One region of the Pseudomonas sp. MWU12-2319 genome, then DNA from elsewhere that is predicted to be linked to it. Evidence: predicted binding sites of a transcription regulator. Region 1 holds the regulator's gene; the other holds the start of a gene.

Region 1 (15,814 bases):
GAGCACCAGCGCCAGGTCCTGCGGACCCTGGAAAAGCAACTGGAGCGCGATCACGCCAAGACCAATATCATCGGCATCACCGAGCTGGGCCTGGTGCAGATGACCCGCAAGCGCACCCGCGAAAGCCTCGAACAGGTGCTCTGTGAGCCCTGCAGCAGCTGCCAGGGGCGCGGCAAGCTGAAGACCCCGGAAACGGTTTGCTACGAGATTTTCCGTGAAATTTTGCGTGAAGCCCGCGCCTACCAGGCTGAAGGTTATAGAGTGTTGGCCAACCAGAAGGTGGTCGATCGCTTGCTGGACGAGGAGTCCGGCAATGTCGCGGAGCTGGAAGGCTTTATCGGCCGCACCATTCGTTTCCAGGTCGAGACCATGTATTCCCAGGAACAATATGACGTGGTGCTGCTCTGATTTCCCGTACTGAGAACCTGCAAGCCCGGCCCGGTGTCGACCTGTTCATTGAACCATGCCTCAAGGGGGCACTGACATGGAGCGTCTGACACGCTTTGTTGCCGGCTTGACCCGTTGGACCATGGGCCTCTGTGCGTTGTTGCTGGTGCTGGTGGCGTTGTATGCCAGCCTGGGCCGGCAACTGGTGCCGCTGGTGGCCGAGTATCGCGCCGAGATCGAAAGCAAGGCCCAGGCCGCTGTAGGTTTGCCGCTGTCCATCGGCAGCCTGGAAGGGCGCTGGCATGGCCTGGCCCCGGTGCTGTTGGCCCATGACGTGAAAGTCGGCGAGGGCGCTTCGGCGCTGTTGCTGGACAAGGTCCAGGTGGTGCCCGATCTCTGGGCCAGCCTGCGGGCCCGCGAAGTGCGGATCGCCCATCTGGAACTGGGCGGCCTGCAACTGAGCCTGAAAGAAGACCAGGACGGCCACTGGGCCCTCCAGGGCTTGCCGGTACAGGACGATCAGCCGCTGGACCCCGCACAGCTGCTGACCCGCATGCAGATGGTCAAGCAGTTGTCGGTGCTCGACAGCCAGGTGACCTTGCAGCCGTTCGGCGAGTCGCCGCTGACCCTGACTTATGTCGGTCTCAACCTGGAAAGTGGTATTTCCCGCCAGCGCCTCGACCTGCGTTTGAATTTGCCTGACGGCCAGCCCCTGGCCCTGAACCTGAAGACCCGCCTGCGTGCTAGCGACTGGCGCAACGGCACCGCGCAAGCCTACCTGAGCCTGCCGCAAAGCGACTGGGCGCGCTGGCTGCCGGCGCGCCTGACCGGGCAAATGAAAATCACCGAACTCAAGGCCGGTGGCGAGTTCTGGTTGAACTGGGGCAATGGCACGGTGCAGAACGCCGTGGTCCGCCTCAATGCCCCGCAATTCCAGGGCGCCTATGCCCAGCGCAAGGCGATCAGCATCGACAACCTGGCCCTCAACGCCTATGTCCAGCACACCGGGCAGGGTTTTGACGTGCAGCTCAATTCCCTGGCCATGAACCTGGGGAAGACGCGCTGGGAAAGCCATCTGCAGTTGCAGCAACTCGCGGCCACCGACAAGGATCCGGAACGTTGGCACCTGCAGGCCGACCGCCTTGACCTGACACCCATCACCCCCTTGCTCGACGCCCTCGCACCCTTGCCTGAAGGCCTGGCCACGGCCATCGATCACCTGAAGGTCATCGGTACCCTGCGCAACGTGCTGCTGGATTACCGGCCCCAGGAAACCGGCGACCAGAAGCTGAGTTTTGCCGCAAACCTGGAACGGGTCGGTTTCGACGCCTACCACGGCGCCCCGGCGGCGCGTAACGTCAGCGGCAGCATCAGCGGCGACCTCGGCCAGGGCGAACTGCGTATGGACAGCAAGGATTTCTCCCTGCACCTGTACCCGATCTTCAACAACCCCTGGCAGTACCTGCAAGCCAACGCCCGCCTGACCTGGCGCCTGGACCAGGAAGGTTTCACCCTGATCGCGCCCTACATCAAGGTGCTCGGGGAAGAAGGCAAGATCGCCGCCGACTTCCTGATTCGCCTGCACTTCGCCCAGGGCACCGAAGACTATATGGACCTGCGGGTCGGCCTGGTGGATGGCGAGGGTCGTTTCACGCCCAAGTACCTGCCGGCGGTGTTGAGCCCGGCGCTGGACGAATGGCTGCGCAGCTCGATCCTGCATGGCGCGGTGGAGCAGGGCTTCTTCCAGTACCAGGGTTCGCTGAACCACGATGCCTCGGCGGCGGCACGCAATATCAGCCTGTTTTTCAAGGTCCATGATGCCGAACTGGCGTTCCAGCCGGGCTGGCCCCATGTCAGCAAGGTCAAGGGCGATGTCTTTATCGAGGACAGCGGGGTGCGGATCAAGGCCAGCGAAGGCCAGTTGCTCAACACCCAGGTCAGCGACATCATGGTCAATATTCCCCATGTGCCCAGCGGCCAGCACAGCCGTATGTTCCTCGACGGCAACTTTGCCGGCGGCCTGGGCGACGGCCTGAAGATTCTCCAGGAGGCGCCGATCGGCACCGCCGCGACCTTTGCCGGCTGGCAGGCCACGGGTGATCTGTCGGGCAAGGTGAGCCTCGATGTGCCGCTGGTCAAGGCCGAGGAACCGAAGATCCTGGTGGACTTCAAGACCGACAAGGCCACGCTCAAGCTGCCTGATCCGGTCCTCGAACTGAGCCAGCTCAAGGGCGACTTCCGATTCGACAGCGCCAAGGGCCTCAGCGCCGGCAACATCAGTGCCCAGGCATTCGAGCGACCGATCACCGCGCAGATTTTCGCCGATGGCAAACCGGGCAGCCTCAATACCCGGGTGGTGGCCAAGGGGCAGGTGGCGATCAAGAAACTCACCGATTGGCTGAATGTCAGCCAGCCGTTGCCGATTTCCGGCGACCTGCCTTACCAGTTGCAACTGACCCTGGACGGTCCCGACAGCCAGTTGATGATCAACTCCAACCTCAAGGGCGTTGCCGTCGACCTGCCGGCGCCGTTCGGCATGCCCGCCGGCCTGGGCCGCGACAGCGTGTTCCGCATGACCCTGCAGGGCGCCGAGCGGCGCTACTGGTTCGATTACGGCACCCTGGCCAATTTCACCTTTGCCGCGCCGAGCGGCAAGTTCGGCGATGGCCGTGGTGAGTTGTTCCTTGGCGAAGGCGATGCACAACTGCCGACGACCCAGGGCTTGCGGATCCGTGGGGTGTTGTCGGAGCTGGACCTGGCGCCGTGGAAAGCCGTTGCTGACCGTTATGCCGGCCAGGATCCGGGCGGCAGTGCCAAGCAATTGCTCAGCAGCGCGGATTTCAAGGTCGGCACGCTCAGCGCTTTCGGTAGCCAGTTCGACCAGGTGAGTTTGCTGATGGCTCGCAGTGCCAATGCCTGGGGCCTGCAGATCGACAGCCGGCAGGCCAAGGGCAGCGTGACCTTGCCGGATGCCAAGGGTGTGCCGATTGGCGTCAAGCTGGCCTATGTGCGTTTGCCAGCACCGGACCCGAGCGTGGTCGCCGATGAGAATGCCCCGGACCCGTTGGCGTCGGTCGACCCCCGGCAGATTCCAGCGGTGGACGTGAGCATCGAGCAACTGTTCCAGGGCAACGACCTGCTCGGTGCCTGGTCGCTCAAGGCGCGCCCGACCCCCAAGGGGATCAAGCTCAATGACCTCGATCTCGGCCTCAAGGGCCTGCAACTGCGGGGCTCCGGTGGCTGGGAAGGCCTACCCGGCGCCAGCGGCAGCTGGTTCAACGGGCGCCTGGAAGGCAAGAACCTGGCGGACGTGCTCAAGGCCTGGAGCTTTGCCCCGACCGTCACCAGTGAGGATTTCCAGCTCGACGTTGACGGTCGCTGGCCCGGTTCGCCGGCCTGGGTCGGTCTCAAGCGCTTCTCGGGCAGTCTTGATGCGACCCTGAACAAGGGGCAGTTCGTCGAGGCTGACGGCGGTGCCCAGGCGCTACGGGTGTTCGGCCTGCTGAACTTCAACTCCATCGGCCGCCGCCTGCGCCTGGACTTTTCCGACTTGCTGGGCAAAGGCCTGAGCTACGATCGGGTCAAGGGCCTGCTGGTGGCCAGCGATGGCGTCTATGTCACGCGCAAGCCGATCACCCTGACCGGGCCTTCGAGCAACCTGGAACTCAACGGCACCCTCGATATGGTCGCCGACCGGGTCGATGCCAAGCTGCTGGTGACCTTGCCGGTGACCAACAACCTGCCGATTGCCGCGTTGATCGTCGGTGCGCCGGCCATCGGCGGCGCACTGTTCCTGATCGACAAGCTGATCGGCGACCGCGTGGCGCGCTTCGCCAGCGTCAAATACAGCGTCACCGGCCCCTGGAAAGAACCGAAGATCACCTTCGACAAGCCGTTTGACAAGTCGAAGTAAGGCCCGGCGCGACTCTGTTGCGCCGACATTTTTCGTACTGGGCGTGCAGCTGCATGGAGTAGCATGACGCTATGTCTTTGAAGGAGTGCGCCATGACCTTTTCCGTCATCCAGATGGTCAGCCAGAGCGATGTGCTGGCCAACCTGGCCCAGGCCCGCGCGCTGCTGGAGCGGGCGGCCGAAGGCGGGGCGCGACTGGCCGTACTGCCGGAAAACTTCGCCGCCATGGGCCGTCGCGACGTCGCCGAGATCGGCCGCGCCGAGGCCATGGGTGAAGGACCTGTCCTGCCCTGGTTGAAACAGGCCGCCCGCGACCTCAAGTTATGGATAGTGGCGGGCACCTTGCCGTTACCGCCCGTTGACCAACCGCATGCCAAGGCCAATGCCTGCTCGCTGTTGATCGATGAGCAGGGCGAGACGGTGGCACGCTACGACAAGCTGCATTTGTTCGATGTGGACGTGGCGGACACGCGCGGACGTTATCGCGAATCCGATGACTATGCTTATGGCAGCCAGGTGGTGGTGGCCGATACCCCGGTAGGTCGGCTGGGCCTGAGCGTGTGTTACGACCTGCGCTTTCCCGAGCTCTACAGTGAATTGCGCAAGGCCGGTGCCGAATTGATCACCGCGCCCTCGGCCTTTACCGCCGTGACCGGTGCCGCGCACTGGGAGGTGCTGATTCGCGCCCGGGCCATCGAGACCCAGTGCTACCTGCTGGCGGCGGCCCAGGGCGGGGTGCATCCGGGGCCACGGGAAACCTTCGGGCATGCGGCGATTGTCGACCCATGGGGGCGCATAGTCGCCGAACAGGATCAAGGCGAAGCGGTGTTGCTGGCCGAACGCGACAGTAATGAACAAGCGTCCATCCGGGCGCGGATGCCGGTGGCGAGCCATCGGCGCTTTTTCTCGCAGGGCGCGCAGCGACCTGCATCGGAATGACGAAATAAGGCGCAAAACCATGAGCGAGTTGTTGTCCTCAGTCAGCGAACACCTGTTGGCGCCGGGTGGCGTGACCATCGAAAGTCTGCAAGCGGTTCTGGGCGACCTGGCCGGGCCGGGCATCGACGCCGCCGACCTGTATTTCCAGGGGCAGATCTCCGAGTCCTGGGCCCTGGAAGACGGCATCGTCAAGGAAGGCAGTTTCAACCTTGACCAGGGTGTCGGCGTACGCGCCCAGTCCGGTGAAAAAACCGGTTTTGCCTACAGCAACGCCATTACCCTCGAAGCCCTGGGCTCGGCGGCGCGTGCCGCCCGTTCGATTTCCCGGGCCGGGCAGCATGGCAAAGTCCAGGTGTTCAGCAGCCAGGAAGTCACGCAGTTGTATGCGCCGGACAACCCGCTGGATGTGATGAGCCGTGCCGAGAAGGTCGAGTTGCTCAAGCGTGTCGATGTCGCCACTCGCGCCCTTGATCCGCGTATCCAGCAGGTTTCGGTGAGCATGGCCGGGGTCTGGGAGCGGATTCTCGTGGCCTCCACCGACGGCGGCCTGGCGGCGGATGTGCGGCCGCTGGTGCGCTTCAATGTCAGTGTGATCGTCGAGCAGAACGGCCGGCGTGAACGCGGCGGCCACGGCGGTGGCGGGCGTACCGACTATCGTTATTTCCTCACGGAAGACCGGGCCATGGGTTATGCCCGCGAGGCCCTGCGCCAGGCACTGGTCAACCTTGAAGCGATTCCCGCGCCGGCCGGCACCTTGCCGGTGGTGCTCGGCTCCGGCTGGTCCGGGGTGCTGCTGCACGAAGCGGTCGGCCACGGCCTGGAAGGCGACTTCAACCGCAAGGGCAGCTCGGCCTACAGCGGGCGGATGGGCGAGATGGTTGCCTCGAAACTCTGCACCATCGTCGATGACGGCACCCTGGCCGGTCGTCGCGGCTCCCTGAGCGTCGACGACGAAGGCACACCGACCGAGTGCACCACGCTGATCGAAAACGGCGTGCTCAAAGGTTATATGCAAGACAAGCTCAATGCCCGGCTGATGGGCGTGGCGCGCACCGGCAACGGTCGTCGCGAATCCTATGCGCACCTGCCGATGCCGCGCATGACCAACACCTACATGCTCGGTGGCGAAAGCGATCCGGCGGAAATCATCGCCTCGGTGAAACGCGGGATCTACTGCGCCAACCTCGGCGGCGGCCAGGTCGATATCACCAGCGGCAAGTTCGTGTTCTCCACCAGCGAGGCCTACCTGATCGAAGACGGCAAGATCACCGCACCGGTCAAGGGCGCGACCCTGATCGGCAACGGCCCGGAAGCCATGAGTCGGGTGTCGATGGTCGGTAATGACCTGGCGCTGGACAGCGGCGTGGGCACGTGCGGCAAGGATGGGCAGTCGGTACCGGTGGGGGTCGGTCAGCCAACCTTGAAAATCGATGCGATCACCGTGGGTGGCACGGGGTCGTAGGAAGGGGTGGAGCGTCGGGTGAGCGCCAAGGCGACTCACCCGGGGCGAAGATCAACGCAGACCGCGTTGAGTATCGTCCAGCTCACGGATGTACTTGAAGATTTTACGGCTGGAGGCCGGCGCCTTGTTCTGCGCAAGCTCGTGTTGAGCCTGGCGGATCAGGGAACGCAGTTGCTGGCGATCAGCGTCCGGGTAGTCGGCGACGAACTTTTCCAGCACATCGTCGGCGCCTGCGATCAAGCGATCACGCCAGCGTTCGAGATTGTGGAAACGTTCGTTGTATTGCCGGGTGGAGGCGTCGAGTTGATCGAGCAGAACCAGAATGGCGTCAGTGTCCTGATCGCGCATCAGCCTGCCGATGAACTGGATATGCCGTTTACGCGCGATATTCGCGGTGTGCTTCGGCGCTTCGGCCAGGGCACGGCGCAAGCCGTCGGTCAGTGGCAGTTTTGCCACCAGGTCGGGCTTGAGTGTTGTCAGGCGCTCGCCGAGGTCAACCAGAGCATGCAGCTCGCGTTTGACCTGGGTTTTGCTTTTCTCCCCATCGAGGGAGTCGTCGTAAGAATCAACCATGGTGGCAGTCCGCAAAGAAACGCCGCCATGATAACCAGTCGGGGGCCGCTTGTCCGGCCCGGTCGCTCGAAGACCTTGACCGAAAGCAGAATTTGAGTGGAGAAAGCCATGAGTTCAGCACAAAGCGTCGGCCCGCAGGCGTTGCCGGTCCTGCAGGAGCAGGTCGAGCAGATTCTCGCCGAAGCCAAACGCCAGGGCGCCAGTGCCTGTGAAGTGGCGGTATCCCTGGAGCAGGGGCTGTCGACTTCGGTGCGCCAGCGGGAAGTGGAAACCGTCGAGTTCAACCGCGACCAGGGTTTCGGCATCACCTTGTACGTGGGCCAGCGCAAAGGCTCGGCCAGCACCTCGGCCAGTGGTCCTGAAGCGATTCGCGAAACCGTGGCGGCGGCCCTGGCCATCGCCAAGCACACCTCGGAAGACGAGCACTCGGGCCTGGCTGATGCGGCCCTGATGGCCAAGGAGCTCAAGGACTTCGATCTGTTCCATGCCTGGGACATCACCCCTGAGCAGGCCATCGAGCGCGCATTGATCTGCGAGGCGGCGGCGTTTGACGCCGACAGCCGGATCAAGAATGCCGACGGCACCACCTTGAGCACCTCCCAGGGTTGCCGCGTGTATGGCAACAGCCACGGGTTTATCGGCGGTTCGGCTTCGACCCGGCACAGCCTCAGCTGTGTGATGATCGCCGAAGGCGACGGCCAGATGCAGCGCGATTACTGGTATGACGTCAATCGCCAGGGCGAACTGCTCGCGGATGCCTCGAGCATTGGCCGCAAGGCCGCGCAAAGGGCGGCCAGCCGGCTGGGCGCGCGTCCGGTGCCGACCTGCGAAGTGCCGGTGCTGTTCTCGGCGGAGTTGGCCGGTGGTCTGTTCGGCAATTTCCTCTCGGCGATCTCCGGCGGTAACCTGTACCGCAAGTCCTCTTTCCTCGAAGGGGCGATGGGCCAGCGCCTGTTCCCGGAGTGGCTGACCCTCGACGAGCGTCCGCACCTGATGCAGGCCATGGGCAGTTCGGCGTTTGACGGCGACGGCCTGGCGACCTATGCCAAGCCGTTCGTCGAAAATGGCACCCTGGTCTCCTATGTGCTGGGTACCTACTCGGGCCGCAAGCTGGGTCTGCCAAGCACGGCCAACGCCGGTGGCGTGCACAACCTGTTCGTCACCCATGGGGTCGAGGACCAGGACGCGCTGATCCGGCGCATGGGTCGCGGCCTGCTGGTGACCGAGTTGATGGGCCATGGCCTGAACATGGTCACCGGGGACTATTCGCGCGGGGCGGCGGGCTTCTGGGTCGAGAATGGCGAGATCCAGTTCCCGGTCCAGGAAGTGACCATCGCCGGCAATATGCGCGACATGTTCAAGCAGATCGTGGCGGTTGGCAGCGATCTGGAACTGCGCAGCCATATCCGTACCGGTTCGGTATTGATCGAGCGGATGATGGTCGCCGGTAGCTGATTCGGCGTATCGGTTGTACAAAAAAGGGTGTCATCCAATGGATGACACCCTTTTTTTGGCCTCACGGGGACCTTTGGTTGTACTGGACCCGTGGCGAGCGGGCTTGCCCTGATGCCGTTCAGTTAAGGCCAAACACGGTCCCTGTGGGAGTCGGCTTGCCGGCGATGGCGTCCGAATGGACGCCGCAGGACTTACTCGCCTTCGTCGAAATAATTGTTGATCAGCTTGACCAGCGCCGCCATGGCCGCGTCTTCCTGTTCGCCTTCGGTCTTCAGGTGAATCTTGGTGCCCTTGCCAGCGGCCAGCATCATCATGGCCATGATGCTCTTGCCGTCGACCATGCTTTCCGGTGTACGCCCGGCGCGGATCTGGCAGGGGAACTGGCCGGCCACGCCGACGAATTTCGCCGAAGCACGGGCGTGCAGACCCAGTTTGTTGATGATTTCAATTTCCAGAGCGGGCATCGCGGTGGTGGTCCTTTCAGCTAAGGTCGCGGTGGCGGACCTGGACGTTCTTCAGGGATTGTTGCAGGGCCTTGCCCAAGCGTTCGGTGAGGTAGACGGAGCGGTGATGCCCGCCCGTGCAGCCGATGGCAATAGTGACATAAGCCCGGTTGCTGGCGGCAAAACGCGGCAACCATTTAAGCAAATAACTGGAAATATCCTGGTACATCTCTTCGACGTCGGCTTGTGCGGCCAGGTATTCGACCACCGGTTGGTCGAGCCCGGACTGCTCGCGCAGTTCTGGTTTCCAGTAGGGATTGGGCAGGCAGCGTACGTCGAACACCAGGTCGGCATCCACCGGCATCCCGCGCTTGAAACCGAACGACTCGACCAGGAAGGCGGTACCCGGTTCCGGCTGGTTCAGCAGGCGCAGCTTGATGGTGTCGCGCAGTTGATAGAGGTTCAGGTTGGTGGTGTTGACCTTGAGGTCGGCCAGGTCCGAGATCGGCCCCAGCAGGTTGCTTTCGTCGCGGATGGCCTCGGCCAGTGAGCGATTGGCATTGCTCAGCGGGTGGCGTCGACGGGTTTCGGAAAAACGCTTGAGCAGGGTTTCCTCGTCGGCGTCCAGGTACAGCACATCGCACTGGATATGCCGGCTGCGCACTTCATCGAGCAGTTCCGGGAAGCGTGACAGGTGGCTGGGCAGGTTGCGTGCGTCGATGGAAACGGCGACCAGCGGTTGCGCCAGCTCGGTATGGATCAGCGCGCGTTCGGCCAGCTCTGGCAGCAGGCCGGCCGGCAGGTTGTCGATGCAGTAGTAACCGTTGTCCTCGAGGACATCGAGGGCGGTACTTTTACCCGAGCCGGAGCGGCCGCTGACGATGATCAAGCGCATGGTCAGTGACCGCTCTGCTCGTCCAGGACTACCTGGTACAGGGCCTGGTTGGAGGTTGCCGCACGCAGTTTGTCGCGTACGTCCTTGCGGTCGAGCATGCTGGCAATCTGCCGAAGCAGTTCCAGGTGGGCATCGGTGGCGGCTTCCGGGACCAGCAGGACGAACAGCAGGTCAACCGGCGCGCCGTCGATGGCGTCGAAATCGATAGGGGCGTCCAGGTGCATCAGGGCGCTGATGGGCGCCACGCAACCCTTCAGGCGGCAGTGCGGGATGGCAATGCCATTGCCGAAACCGGTCGAGCCGAGTTTCTCCCGGGCGATCAGGCTGTCGAAGACATCCTGCATGGCCAGGTAAGGAACTTCGTGGCTGATCAGGTTGGCAATTTGCTCGAGGGCTTTCTTTTTACTGCCGCCCGGCACGTTCACCAAAGAACGGCCGGGGGTCAGGATGCTTTCAAGTCGGATCATGGATGGGTATCAGCGACCTGTACCTTGGAGCAGGTGCAGGTTCTTTTCCTTATGCTTTTTCAGTTGTCGGTCCAACTTGTCGGTGAGCAGGTCGATCGCCGCATACATGTCGTCATGCTCGGCGTTGGCGACCACTTCACCGCCGTGGATATGCAAGGTGGCTTCGATTTTCTGCTTCAGTTTTTCGACGGCCATGGTCACCTGTACGTTGGTGATCTTGTCGAAATGACGCTCCAGTCGGTCGAGTTTCTCGCCGATGTAAGCACGCAGGGGTTCGGTCACTTCCAGCTGGTGTCCACTGATATTGACTTGCATACAGCTTCTCCTTCGTTGCCAGTGCATAAAGCGGTAGGCGATTGCCCACCACTGGAACGCTGTAACGGGGCCCGTCCACTACATCAGTCGCTTCCGTTCGCTAGAGGGGGCTATCCCCAGGGACTCACGGTATTTGGCGACAGTACGACGGGCCACCTGAATGCCTTGTGCCTCCAGTAAACCAGCGATCTTGCTGTCACTCAACGGCTTTTTCTGATTTTCCGCTGCAACCAGTTTCTTGATGATCGCGCGGATCGCCGTGGACGAGCATTCGCCGCCTTCGGAGGTGCTGACGTGGCTGGAGAAAAAGTATTTCAGTTCATAGATACCGCGGGGGGTATGCATGAATTTTTGCGTGGTCACCCGGGAAATCGTCGACTCGTGCATGCCCACCGCTTCGGCGATGTCATGCAGGACCAGCGGCTTCATCGCCTCGTCACCGTATTCCAGGAAGCCGCGCTGGTGCTCGACGATCTGGGTGGCGACCTTCATCAGGGTTTCGTTGCGGCTCTGCAGGCTCTTGATGAACCAGCGGGCTTCCTGCAACTGGTTGCGCATGAAGGTGTTGTCGGCGCTGGTGTCGGCGCGGCGGACAAAACCGGCGTACTGCGGATTGACCCGCAGGCGCGGCACCGATTCCTGGTTCAGTTCCACCAGCCAGCGCTCGTTGTCCTTGCGCACGATCACGTCGGGGACGACGTATTCGGCTTCGCTGGACTCGATTTGCGAGCCCGGGCGCGGATTGAGGCTCTGGACCAACTCGATGACCTGGCGCAGCTCGTCTTCCTTGAGCTTCATGCGCCGCATCAGTTGGCTGTAGTCGCGGCTGCCGAGCAGGTCGATGTAGTCGCTGACCAGGCGCTGGGCTTCGGCCAGCCAGGGCGTGCGCGCTGGCAGCTGACGCAATTGCAGCAGCAGGCATTCGCCGAGGTTGCGCGCGCCGATGCCGGCCGGTTCGAATTGCTGGATGCGATGCAGTACCGCTTCGATCTCGTCCAGCTCGATATCCAGCTCCGGGTCGAAGGCGTCGAGGATTTCCTCGAGGGTTTCGTCCAGGTAGCCCTGATTGTTGATGCAGTCGATCAGGGTCACGGCGATCAGCCGATCGGTGTCGGACATCGGCGCCAGGTTCAGTTGCCAGAGCAGATGGCTCTGCAGGCTCTCGCCGGCCGAGGTACGGGTGGTGAAGTCCCACTCGTCGTCATCGTTGCTTGGCAGGCTGCTGGCGCTGGTCTGGTAGACATCTTCCCAGGCGGTGTCGACGGGCAGTTCGTTGGGAATGCGCTCGTTCCAGTCGCCTTCCTCGAGGTTGTCCACCGTCGGGGCGGTTTCCTGCTGGAAGGAGGGTTCCTGGATTTCAGTGTTGGGTTTGTGCTCGGCGTTGTCGGCCAACGGGTCGGTATTGTCGAAGTCGTCGCCTTCTTCCTGGCGTTCGAGCATCGGATTGGACTCCAGGGCCTCCTGGATTTCCTGCTGAAGGTCCAGGGTCGACAATTGGAGCAGGCGGATGGCCTGTTGCAGCTGCGGTGTCATCGTCAGCTGCTGGCCCATTCTCAGGACTAGCGATGGTTTCATGGCAGGGGCTTAACACCTTATTCGCCGGCGCGCATGCGCCATCCACTCTACAGGGCGCCGGGGCGCCAAACATAAGCAAATTATATGCCTGAAACCCGAGCCTTTGCCTAGAGCGCTGTAGCAATAAAAATCTTGTGGTTTTTATTGAACAGGGAGCGCTCTGGCGGTTGATCCGTTACCTCGATGTTTACAGGCGGAACTCATGGCCCAGGTAGACTTCCTTGACCAGTTCGTTGGCCAGGATAGTGGCCGAATCGCCTTCGGCGATCAGCTGTCCATCATTGACGATATAGGCCGTTTCGCAGATGTCCAGGGTCTCGCGGACGTTGTGGTCGGTGATCAGTACGCCGATGCCCTTGGCCTTGAGGTGATGGATGATCTGTTTGATATCGCCAACGGAAATCGGATCGACCCCGGCGAAGGGCTCGTCGAGCAGGATGAATTTCGGCGCGGTGGCCAGGGCGCGGGCGATTTCCACCCGGCGCCGTTCACCACCGGACAGGCTCATGCCGAGGTTGTCGCGAATGTGGCTGATGTGGAATTCCTGCAACAGGCTTTCCAGCTCCTTGCGGCGGCTGTTCTTGTCGAGCTCCTTGCGGGTCTCGAGGATCGCCATGATGTTGTCCGCCACCGACAGCTTGCGGAAAATCGACGCTTCCTGGGGCAGATAGCCGATCCCGGCGCGCGCGCGGCCGTGCATCGGCTGGTGGCTGACATCCTGGTCGTCGATCAGTACGCGACCCTGGTCGGCCTGGACCAGGCCGACGATCATGTAGAAGCAGGTGGTCTTGCCGGCACCGTTGGGGCCGAGCAAGCCGACGATCTGCCCGCTGTCGATCGACAGGCTGACATCACGCACCACCTGGCGACTTTTGTAGGCCTTGGCCAGATGCTGGGCTTTCAGGGTTGCCATTACTGCGCCTTCTGCTGTTCGGTTTTCTGCTTCGGCTGGATGACCATGTCGATGCGTGGGCGCGGGGCGGTGATCGTGCTGCCGTTGGCGCGGCCGGCCTGGGCGATCTGCTTCACCGTGTCGTAGACGATTTTCTCGCCTTCGGTGGTGTTGCCGTCGTTGATCACCTTGGCCTTGTCGATCAGGATGATGCGGTTCTGTTGGGCGTGGTACTGGATGGTCACGCCATAGCCCTGCACCGGCTTCGGATCGCCGACTTTCTGCAGTTGCTCGAAGTAGGCCAGGTTGCCCACTGAGGTCACCACGTCGATGGCGCCGTCCTTGGTCCGGGTCAGCGTCACGGTGTTGCCCTTGACGATCATCGAGCCTTGGGTAATGACCACGTCACCTTTGTAGGTGGCGATGCCTTGCTTGTCGTCCAGCTGAGCGTCGTCGGCCTGGATGCGAATGGGCTGCTGGCTGTCGGTCGGCAGAGCCCAGGCGCTCACGCTTCCCAGTGCCGCACCGAGGCCAAGCAAAATAGGGAGGGTTTTAACGAGACTCATACTGTCCTCTTACATTGGACAGCAGGTGTATCCGGCTGTCGTTCAAATACGCTTTCATTCCCTTGCCAGTGGTCACGCCGTCGGCGCCGTCGATTCTAACGGCTTGCTCGGTCTGCGCATATTGCTTCTGTGGGAATACTGTCATGCGACTGCTGGTAATGATGACTTCCCGCTGTAGTTCGTCGGTCCGCGCCACCCGTACGGAGTCGATCAGCTCGATCTCGGTGCCGTCCGGATTGACCTCGGCGTGCTCGCTCTGGACATGCCAGGGATAGACCGTGCCACGGTAGATGTGCATGTCGGGCTTGGTCACCAGGGTCACGTCGGACGCCTTGAGGTGTTCGACCTTGTCGCCGGTCAGGTCGTACTGTACCCGACCGTCGGGCATGTACTGAATGCTGTGGGCGTTAATAGCGTAGTAGTCGATCTGGGTTTCATCGACCTGCGCCACCGGGCGCTCGAGGAAGCGTTCCGGGCTGATGTTCCAGTAGCCAACGGCCGCGAAAATGGCGGCGATGACTGCGAACAGCAGAATATTGCGAATTTTCTTGCTCAGCATAAATAGCTCTACAGGTAGGCGGCGTGAGCCGCTTCAAGACTGCCCTGGGCTTGCAGGATCAGTTCGCAGAATTCGCGGGCGGCGCCGTCGCCGCCCCGGGCCCGGGTGATGCCGTGGGCGTGTTCGCGGACAAAGCTGGCGGCGTTGGCCACGGCCATGCCCAGGCCGACGCGGCGGATCACCGGCAGGTCCGGCAGGTCGTCACCCAGGTAGGCGACCTGTTCATAGCTCAGATTGAGCTGGGCCAGCAGGGCGTCGAGCACCACCAGCTTGTCCTCGCGGCCCTGGTAGACGTGGGGAATGCCGAGGTTCCGCGCCCGTCGTTCGACCAGTGCGGTCTTGCGACCGCTGATAATAGCGGTTTGCACGCCAGCGGCCATCAGCATCTTGATGCCCTGGCCGTCGAGGGTGCTGAACGACTTGAATTCGCTGCCGTCCTCGAGGAAGTACAGGCGACCGTCGGTCAGTACGCCATCGACGTCGAAGACCGCCAGCTTGATGGCCTTGCCGCGTTGCAACAGATCGTCGTTCATTTACATCACTCCCGCGCGCAGCAGATCGTGCATGTTCAGGGCGCCCACCGGGCGGTCGTCGCTGTCGACCACCACCAGCGCGCTGATCTTGTGGTCTTCCATGATTTTCAGGGCTTCGGCGGCGAGCATTTCGGCCCGGGCGGTCTTGCCATGGGGGGTCATGACGTCTTCGATCAGGGCCGTATGGATGTCGATGGTGCGGTCCAGGGTCCGGCGCAGGTCGCCGTCGGTGAAGATCCCGGCCAGGCGCCCGTCGGCTTCGGCGATCACGGTCATGCCAAGGCCTTTGCGAGTCATTTCCATCAGCGCATTTTTTAACAGGGTGCCGCGCAGGACCTGCGGCAGCTCATCGCCGGCGTGCATGACATTTTCCACTTTCAGCAGCAAACGCCGCCCCAGGGCGCCGCCCGGGTGGGAAAAGGCGAAGTCCTCGGCGGTGAAGCCGCGGGCCTCGAGCAGGGCCACGGCCAGGGCATCGCCCATCACCAGGGCCGCGGTGGTCGAGGAGGTCGGCGCCAGGTTCAGCGGGCAGGCCTCATGCTCCACATGCACGTTGAGGTTGACTTCGGCGGCCTTGGCCAGCGGCGAGTCGGGGTTGCCGGTCAGGCTGATCAACTGGATGCCCAGGCGCTTGATCAACGGCAGCAGGGTGACGATTTCCGCGGTCGAGCCGGAGTTGGACAGGGCCAGGATGATGTCATCGCGGGTGATCATGCCCATGTCGCCGTGGCTGGCTTCGGCGGGGTGGACGAAAAACGCCGTGGTGCCGGTGCTGGCCAGGGTCGCGGCGATCTTGTTGCCGATGTGCCCGGACTTGCCCATGCCGACCACGACCACACGG
Region 2 (5,085 bases), on a different contig from region 1:
TTCCGAGTTGATGTACTCGAAATTGACTTCCATGATCGCCTGCCAGGCTTCCTTGAGGTCGATGAATGCCTGCTCCAGCACCATGCGTACCACCCGCAGTTCAGTGGGGGTGAATTCACGGCCTTCGATCTTGGCGTGGCGACCGTCGCCACCGAAAAAGTTGTCCACCAGCTTGAACACCAGCTTGGCGTCGAGGATGAACAGGGCGGTGCCGCGCAACGGCTTGATCTTCACCAGGTTGAGGCTGGTGGGGACATAGAGCGAGTGCACGTATTCGCCGAACTTCATCACCTGAACGCCGCCGACCGCCACGTCGGCGGAACGGCGCAGCATGTTGAACATGCTGATGCGGGTGTAGCGGGCGAAACGTTCGTTGATCATTTCCAGGGTCGGCATGCGTCCGCGGACGATGCGATCCTGGCTGGTCAGGTCGTAACTTTTGACACTGCCGGGCTCGGCAGCGGTTTCGGTCTGTACCAGACCGTCATCGACGCCATGCAAGAGGGCGTCGATCTCATCCTGGGACAGCAGATCCTGCACGGCCATGTCGTGATCCTACTGCAATACGTAGTTAGTGAAGAGCAGCTGTTCGACCACCACTTTGCCGACTTCCTTCTGCGCCACTTCCTGCACGCTGGCAGTGGCTTTCTGGCGCAGCAGTTCCTGGCCGACCGGGGTCGCGAGGGTTTCGTAGGTCTGACCGGAGAACAGCATCACCAGGTTGTTGCGGATCACCGGCATGTGCACCTTGAGGGCATCCAGGTCGGCCTGGTTACGCGCCAGCAAGGTGATGCTCACCTGCATGTAGCGCTGGCGGCCGCTGGCGTCCTTGAAGTTGGTGACAAAGGCCGGGGCCATGGGCTCGTAGATCGCCGGCTGCTTGCCGCTGGGGGCGGCTTCGGCCACTGCCGGTGCCGGTTTGCTCTGGGCACTGTGCATGAAATACCAGGTCGCACCCACCGACAGGCCGATGGCCAGCAGCACGCCCAGCACAATGACGATGATCAGCTTGAGTTTGCTTTTACTGCCGGGTTCTTTTACCGCTGCTTCGCTCTTCGCCATGCCAATAATCCGTCACTATTCGATTTTTCATAGTCGCACGGCAAGGCTGGAGCAAGTGTTATGCCAGATCGGGCATGAGGGAAGTACTGTCTTCGAAATACAGCGGAACCTGTAGGAGCAGGGCTTGTCGGGACGCCGCAGCGCCGCGATGAGCCCCTTGAGACCGCCAAAAGCTTCGCTGGCAAGCCATGCGCCTACAGTACCGTGTGCAGCCGAAAAATGGATGCACACCGAAAGCCCCGGGATCAGGCGTAATAGTCGACCGCGCTGGAGCCGACCACCACACTGGTGCTGGCGGCAGCGGCCGCTTCGCTGACTGCGGCAACCGACAGGTCATCCTCGCTGTCGCCACTGAGGCTACCGCCACTGCCGCTACCTCTGTGCGCCTGCTGCTGTTGCTGCTGCGCGCCCTGGCCCTGGCCGGCCCAGCCACGGGCCTGGTCGGAAACCGTGACGTCGGCCTGACCCAGACCTTGCTGTTGCAGCATGTCCCGCAGGCGCGGCATGTTGCCTTCAAGGGCATCGCGCACCCCGGCGTGGGCGCTGATGAAGCTGATCTGCGTCGGCTGGTCGGCGGACATGTTCACCTTGATATCCAGGCGCCCCAGCTCGGCGGGCTGCAACTGGATCTCCGCCGACTTGAGGTTGGCGCTGGAGAGGTACATGACCCGATTGACCACTTCTTCGCTCCAACCGCTCTGGTGCATCGCCAACGGCTGGTTGGCCGGCAGTGCATTCGCGGTCTTGGGCGTGGCCGCCTGGGTCAGCGCCGCCAGGCGATTGGCGAAGTCGTCGACCCGGGTATCGCTGGAGGCGCTCTTGATATCCTTGAGACCGTCATCGATCAGGGTCTTGAAGGATTTGTCGCCACCCTGGTCGCCGCTGCCAGAATCGGTTTTCTGATCCACCAGGGTGACGACGTTATTGGCCTGGTTCTGTGCCAGCGTCGAGTCGGTGGCATTGGTGTTGGCGCTGTCGGAGGATTTTGTCGAGGCCTGGCTACCGCTGGAGACGTGCCCCCCCTGCTCCATGGCCAGACGCACTGCCGGCAGGTTGTCCAGCGGGTCGGCGGCCGGATCGAAATCCCCCCCCGTGGTCGGCGTTGCCTTGGCAGCCGGGGTCGCCGCGGCGGTGACCGCTGCCGCCAACGGCGCCTGGACCACAGCCGGATCGACGGGAGCCGCAGGAGCCGGGGTCGCCGCGGTAGCGGCCGCCTGGAGCAGAGCCGGATCAACGGCCGGGTCCGGCGTCGCTACGGCGACCGGGGTATCGGTCGCCGTGGTGTCGGTACCGTCGCTGGAAGCGGTCTTGTCGTCGGACTTGGCCGTATCGGTCGAGGCCGTCGTGCCGTCGGCCGCGGTCTTGTCAGAGGCGCCCTTGTCATCGGCGGACGCTGTCTTGCCATCCACCTTGGTCGTTTTGTCGGCAGGCAAGGATTTGCCGCTACCGGCAACCGATGACTGCGCGGAGGCATTCGGGTTGTCGGCCTTGCTGGCCGGTGCGTCCGGCTTGGCCGGCGCCACGGGGGCCTTCTCCGCCATCGACTTGAGCGGATTGAAGGCGACCTTCACCGGATTGCTCTGGGTGTTCTGGTAGACCTGCGCAAAGCTGAAAGCATTGTCCTTGGGCGGTGCGACAACGCTCGGCGCAGGAATAACAGGGTCCGCCTGCGGCTTGACGGCAGCGTTGGCCTGGAGGAGCGAATTAGGGACGAGTGACATGGATACGGTCTCCGCTGCACAAGGATCGTAAGTACAGTGCAGGAAGCAACAGCAAGGTTCGGGCCATCTTTGCCCGACCGACTCGGATGCTCCCCTTAACGGGGCTAGGGCCGGACCGGAAAGCGCTCGCGCTCGCTTTCGTAAAAACGCCGCACCACTTCATATTCACGGTCGATCTGGTTGATCAGCTCTTCGACACCGACCCGCGGAGATTGCGCGGCCAACTGCTCCAGCTGCCGGCAAAGTTCGGCCAGGCGCAACGCGCCCATGTTGCTGCTGCTGCCCTTGAAACTGTGGGCCGCCGCGCCGAGATCCACAGCATTGCTCGCCTGGTGCAATTGCCCCAGGCGTTTGCTCGAATCTTCGAGAAAGGTATCCAGCAACAGCGGATACTCATCCTCCATGATGTCCTGCAATGCACTGAGTGCATCGCGGTCCAGATGTTCCATATCGTTGTTCACTTGATCGCTCCCTGCTCCACACACGCGAATTATGCCTGAGCCTCCCACGAAAACTCCACGTGGGCGCTGCGCCCGCCGTCCGACCAGCAGGCATTGCGGCCGAGCTGGCGCACCAGCCCCACACCACGCCCCGACAGCCGTTCGGCCCCCACGGGACGCTCCATCACACGGGTCACGTCAAAACCCTTACCGCTGTCATCGACCTGTATGCTCAACCGACCGCCCTCGCCCTGCGGGATCACCTGCAGGCGTACACGGACGAAGCCCTCCTCCAGTTCGAGCAGTCGCCGATTGCGTTGCTCATAGTATTGCGCAAATCCCTGCACATCGCGCTTGAGGCTCGAATCCAGGCCGAGGACACCATGTTCCAGGGCGTTGGAGTAGAGCTCGGCGAGAACGCTGTAGAGCGCCCCGCTCTGGGTGCGCAGGCCATGCACCTCCATCAGCAGTTGCAGCATGTACGGCAACGGATTGAAGCGTTTGAGGGTGGCCGCGCGAAATTCGAAGCTCACCGACCAGTCCAGCGGGCAGGACTCGCCGCTGTCGGAGTAGATCATGGCGTTCGGCAACTGCTGCGTCGGTGCCGGCAAACTGACCTGGACCATGCTCACATCATCGCGGGACTCGCCGCGAAAGCGATGCAAGGCGTCCTGGATATCCTCGAACAGGCGATCCGGCTCCCGATTGGCGGCGAAGACTTCCTGCAGGCGCTCGACGCCGAACAACTGCTCGTCGCTGTTGCAGGTATCGATCACCCCGTCGGAGAGCAGAAATACCCGATCGCCCTGGGCCATGGGGTAGACGTCGGTGCGGTGGTCGAACGACTCGGCCCCCAGCACCCCCAACGGCAGGTTCCGCGCCACCAGCGGCTGGCGCCCTCCCGTGGCGACCCGATGCAGGTAGCCGTCCGGCATGCCGCCATTCCACACCTCCACCACCTGTCGCTGCGAGCTCAGGCAGAGAAAGGTCGCGCAGCAGAACATGTCCACCGGCAGGATGCGCTTGAGCTTGGCATTCATCTCCCGCAGGGTTTCCGCCAGGCCATAGCCCTTGGCGGTCATGCCGTAGAAGACTTCCGCCAGCGGCATCGCCCCGACCGCCGCTGGCAGGCCATGGCCGGTGAAGTCGCCGAGCAGCACGTGCATGTCACCGGCCGGGGTATAGGCCGCCAGCAACAGGTCACCGTTGAACAGCGCATAAGGCGATTGCATATAGCGGATATTTGGCGCGTTCAGGCAGCCGGCGTGAGCCACCTTGTCGAACACCGCCTTGGCCACCCGCTGCTCGTTGAGCAGGTAGTCATGGTGCCGGGCAATCAGGTCGCGCTGTTGCAGAACGGTGTCCTGCAGGCGCCGGAGACGGTCCATGGCCTTGATCTTGGCCCCGAGGATCACCTGGTTGTAGGGTTTTTCCAGAAAGTCGTCGCCGCCAGCTTCCAGGCAACGCACCAGCCCATCGACTTCGGTCATGGAGGTGAGGAAGATGATCGGCACCAGCGACTCGCCGGCCAGCAACTTGATCCGCCGCGCCGCTTCGAAACCGTCCATCACCGGCATCATCGCGTCCATCAGCACCAATTGCGGCCGCTGCGCCTCGAACAGGGCCACCGCCTCGGCGCCATTGCTGGCGGTCAGCACTCCGTGGCCCTGACGCCTGACGATGCTCGAGAGCAATAAACGATCGGCCGCACCATCCTCGGCGATCAGTACCGTCAGCGACTCCGCTCCCGACTGCATGCAAGGTCAGCCGATATCGAAGAGTTTGTCGAAATTGGAGATGGCGAGGATCTTGCGCACGTCCGAGTTACTGTTGATCACCCGTACATCGGAATGATCACCACC

The links. The regulator sigma-54, encoded in region 1, starts transcription at its own class of promoters, with help from an activator protein. The targets are predictions, from matches to a motif close to ANTGGCATNNANNTTGCTNT.
Region 2: M5C01_RS09630 (flagellar hook-length control protein FliK) is a predicted target of sigma-54. The motif match lies at 2,832-2,851, and genes of this name have one in related genera.

What each region holds. Positions count from the first base shown of each region.
Region 1 covers NZ_JALJES010000011.1:123,317-139,130, forward strand. The annotation lists gene rng (ribonuclease G) at 1-408, shown strand, start outside; gene M5C01_RS18955 (YhdP family protein) at 485-4,300, shown strand; gene M5C01_RS18960 (carbon-nitrogen hydrolase family protein) at 4,393-5,238, shown strand; gene tldD (metalloprotease TldD) at 5,258-6,700, shown strand; gene yjgA (ribosome biogenesis factor YjgA) at 6,752-7,273, opposite strand; gene pmbA (metalloprotease PmbA) at 7,382-8,728, shown strand; gene M5C01_RS18980 (HPr family phosphocarrier protein) at 8,920-9,192, opposite strand; gene rapZ (RNase adapter RapZ) at 9,209-10,066, opposite strand; gene ptsN (PTS IIA-like nitrogen regulatory protein PtsN) at 10,069-10,533, opposite strand; gene raiA (ribosome-associated translation inhibitor RaiA) at 10,543-10,848, opposite strand; gene M5C01_RS19000 (RNA polymerase factor sigma-54) at 10,927-12,423, opposite strand; gene lptB (LPS export ABC transporter ATP-binding protein) at 12,611-13,336, opposite strand; gene lptA (lipopolysaccharide transport periplasmic protein LptA) at 13,336-13,881, opposite strand; gene lptC (LPS export ABC transporter periplasmic protein LptC) at 13,868-14,440, opposite strand; gene M5C01_RS19020 (HAD family hydrolase) at 14,449-14,973, opposite strand; gene M5C01_RS19025 (KpsF/GutQ family sugar-phosphate isomerase) at 14,974-15,814, opposite strand, start outside.
Region 2 covers NZ_JALJES010000005.1:5,045-10,129, forward strand. The annotation lists gene fliM (flagellar motor switch protein FliM) at 1-546, opposite strand, end outside; gene fliL (flagellar basal body-associated protein FliL) at 556-1,062, opposite strand; gene M5C01_RS09630 (flagellar hook-length control protein FliK) at 1,308-2,783, opposite strand; gene M5C01_RS09635 (Hpt domain-containing protein) at 2,888-3,232, opposite strand; gene M5C01_RS09640 (SpoIIE family protein phosphatase) at 3,274-4,980, opposite strand; gene M5C01_RS09645 (STAS domain-containing protein) at 4,987-5,085, opposite strand, start outside.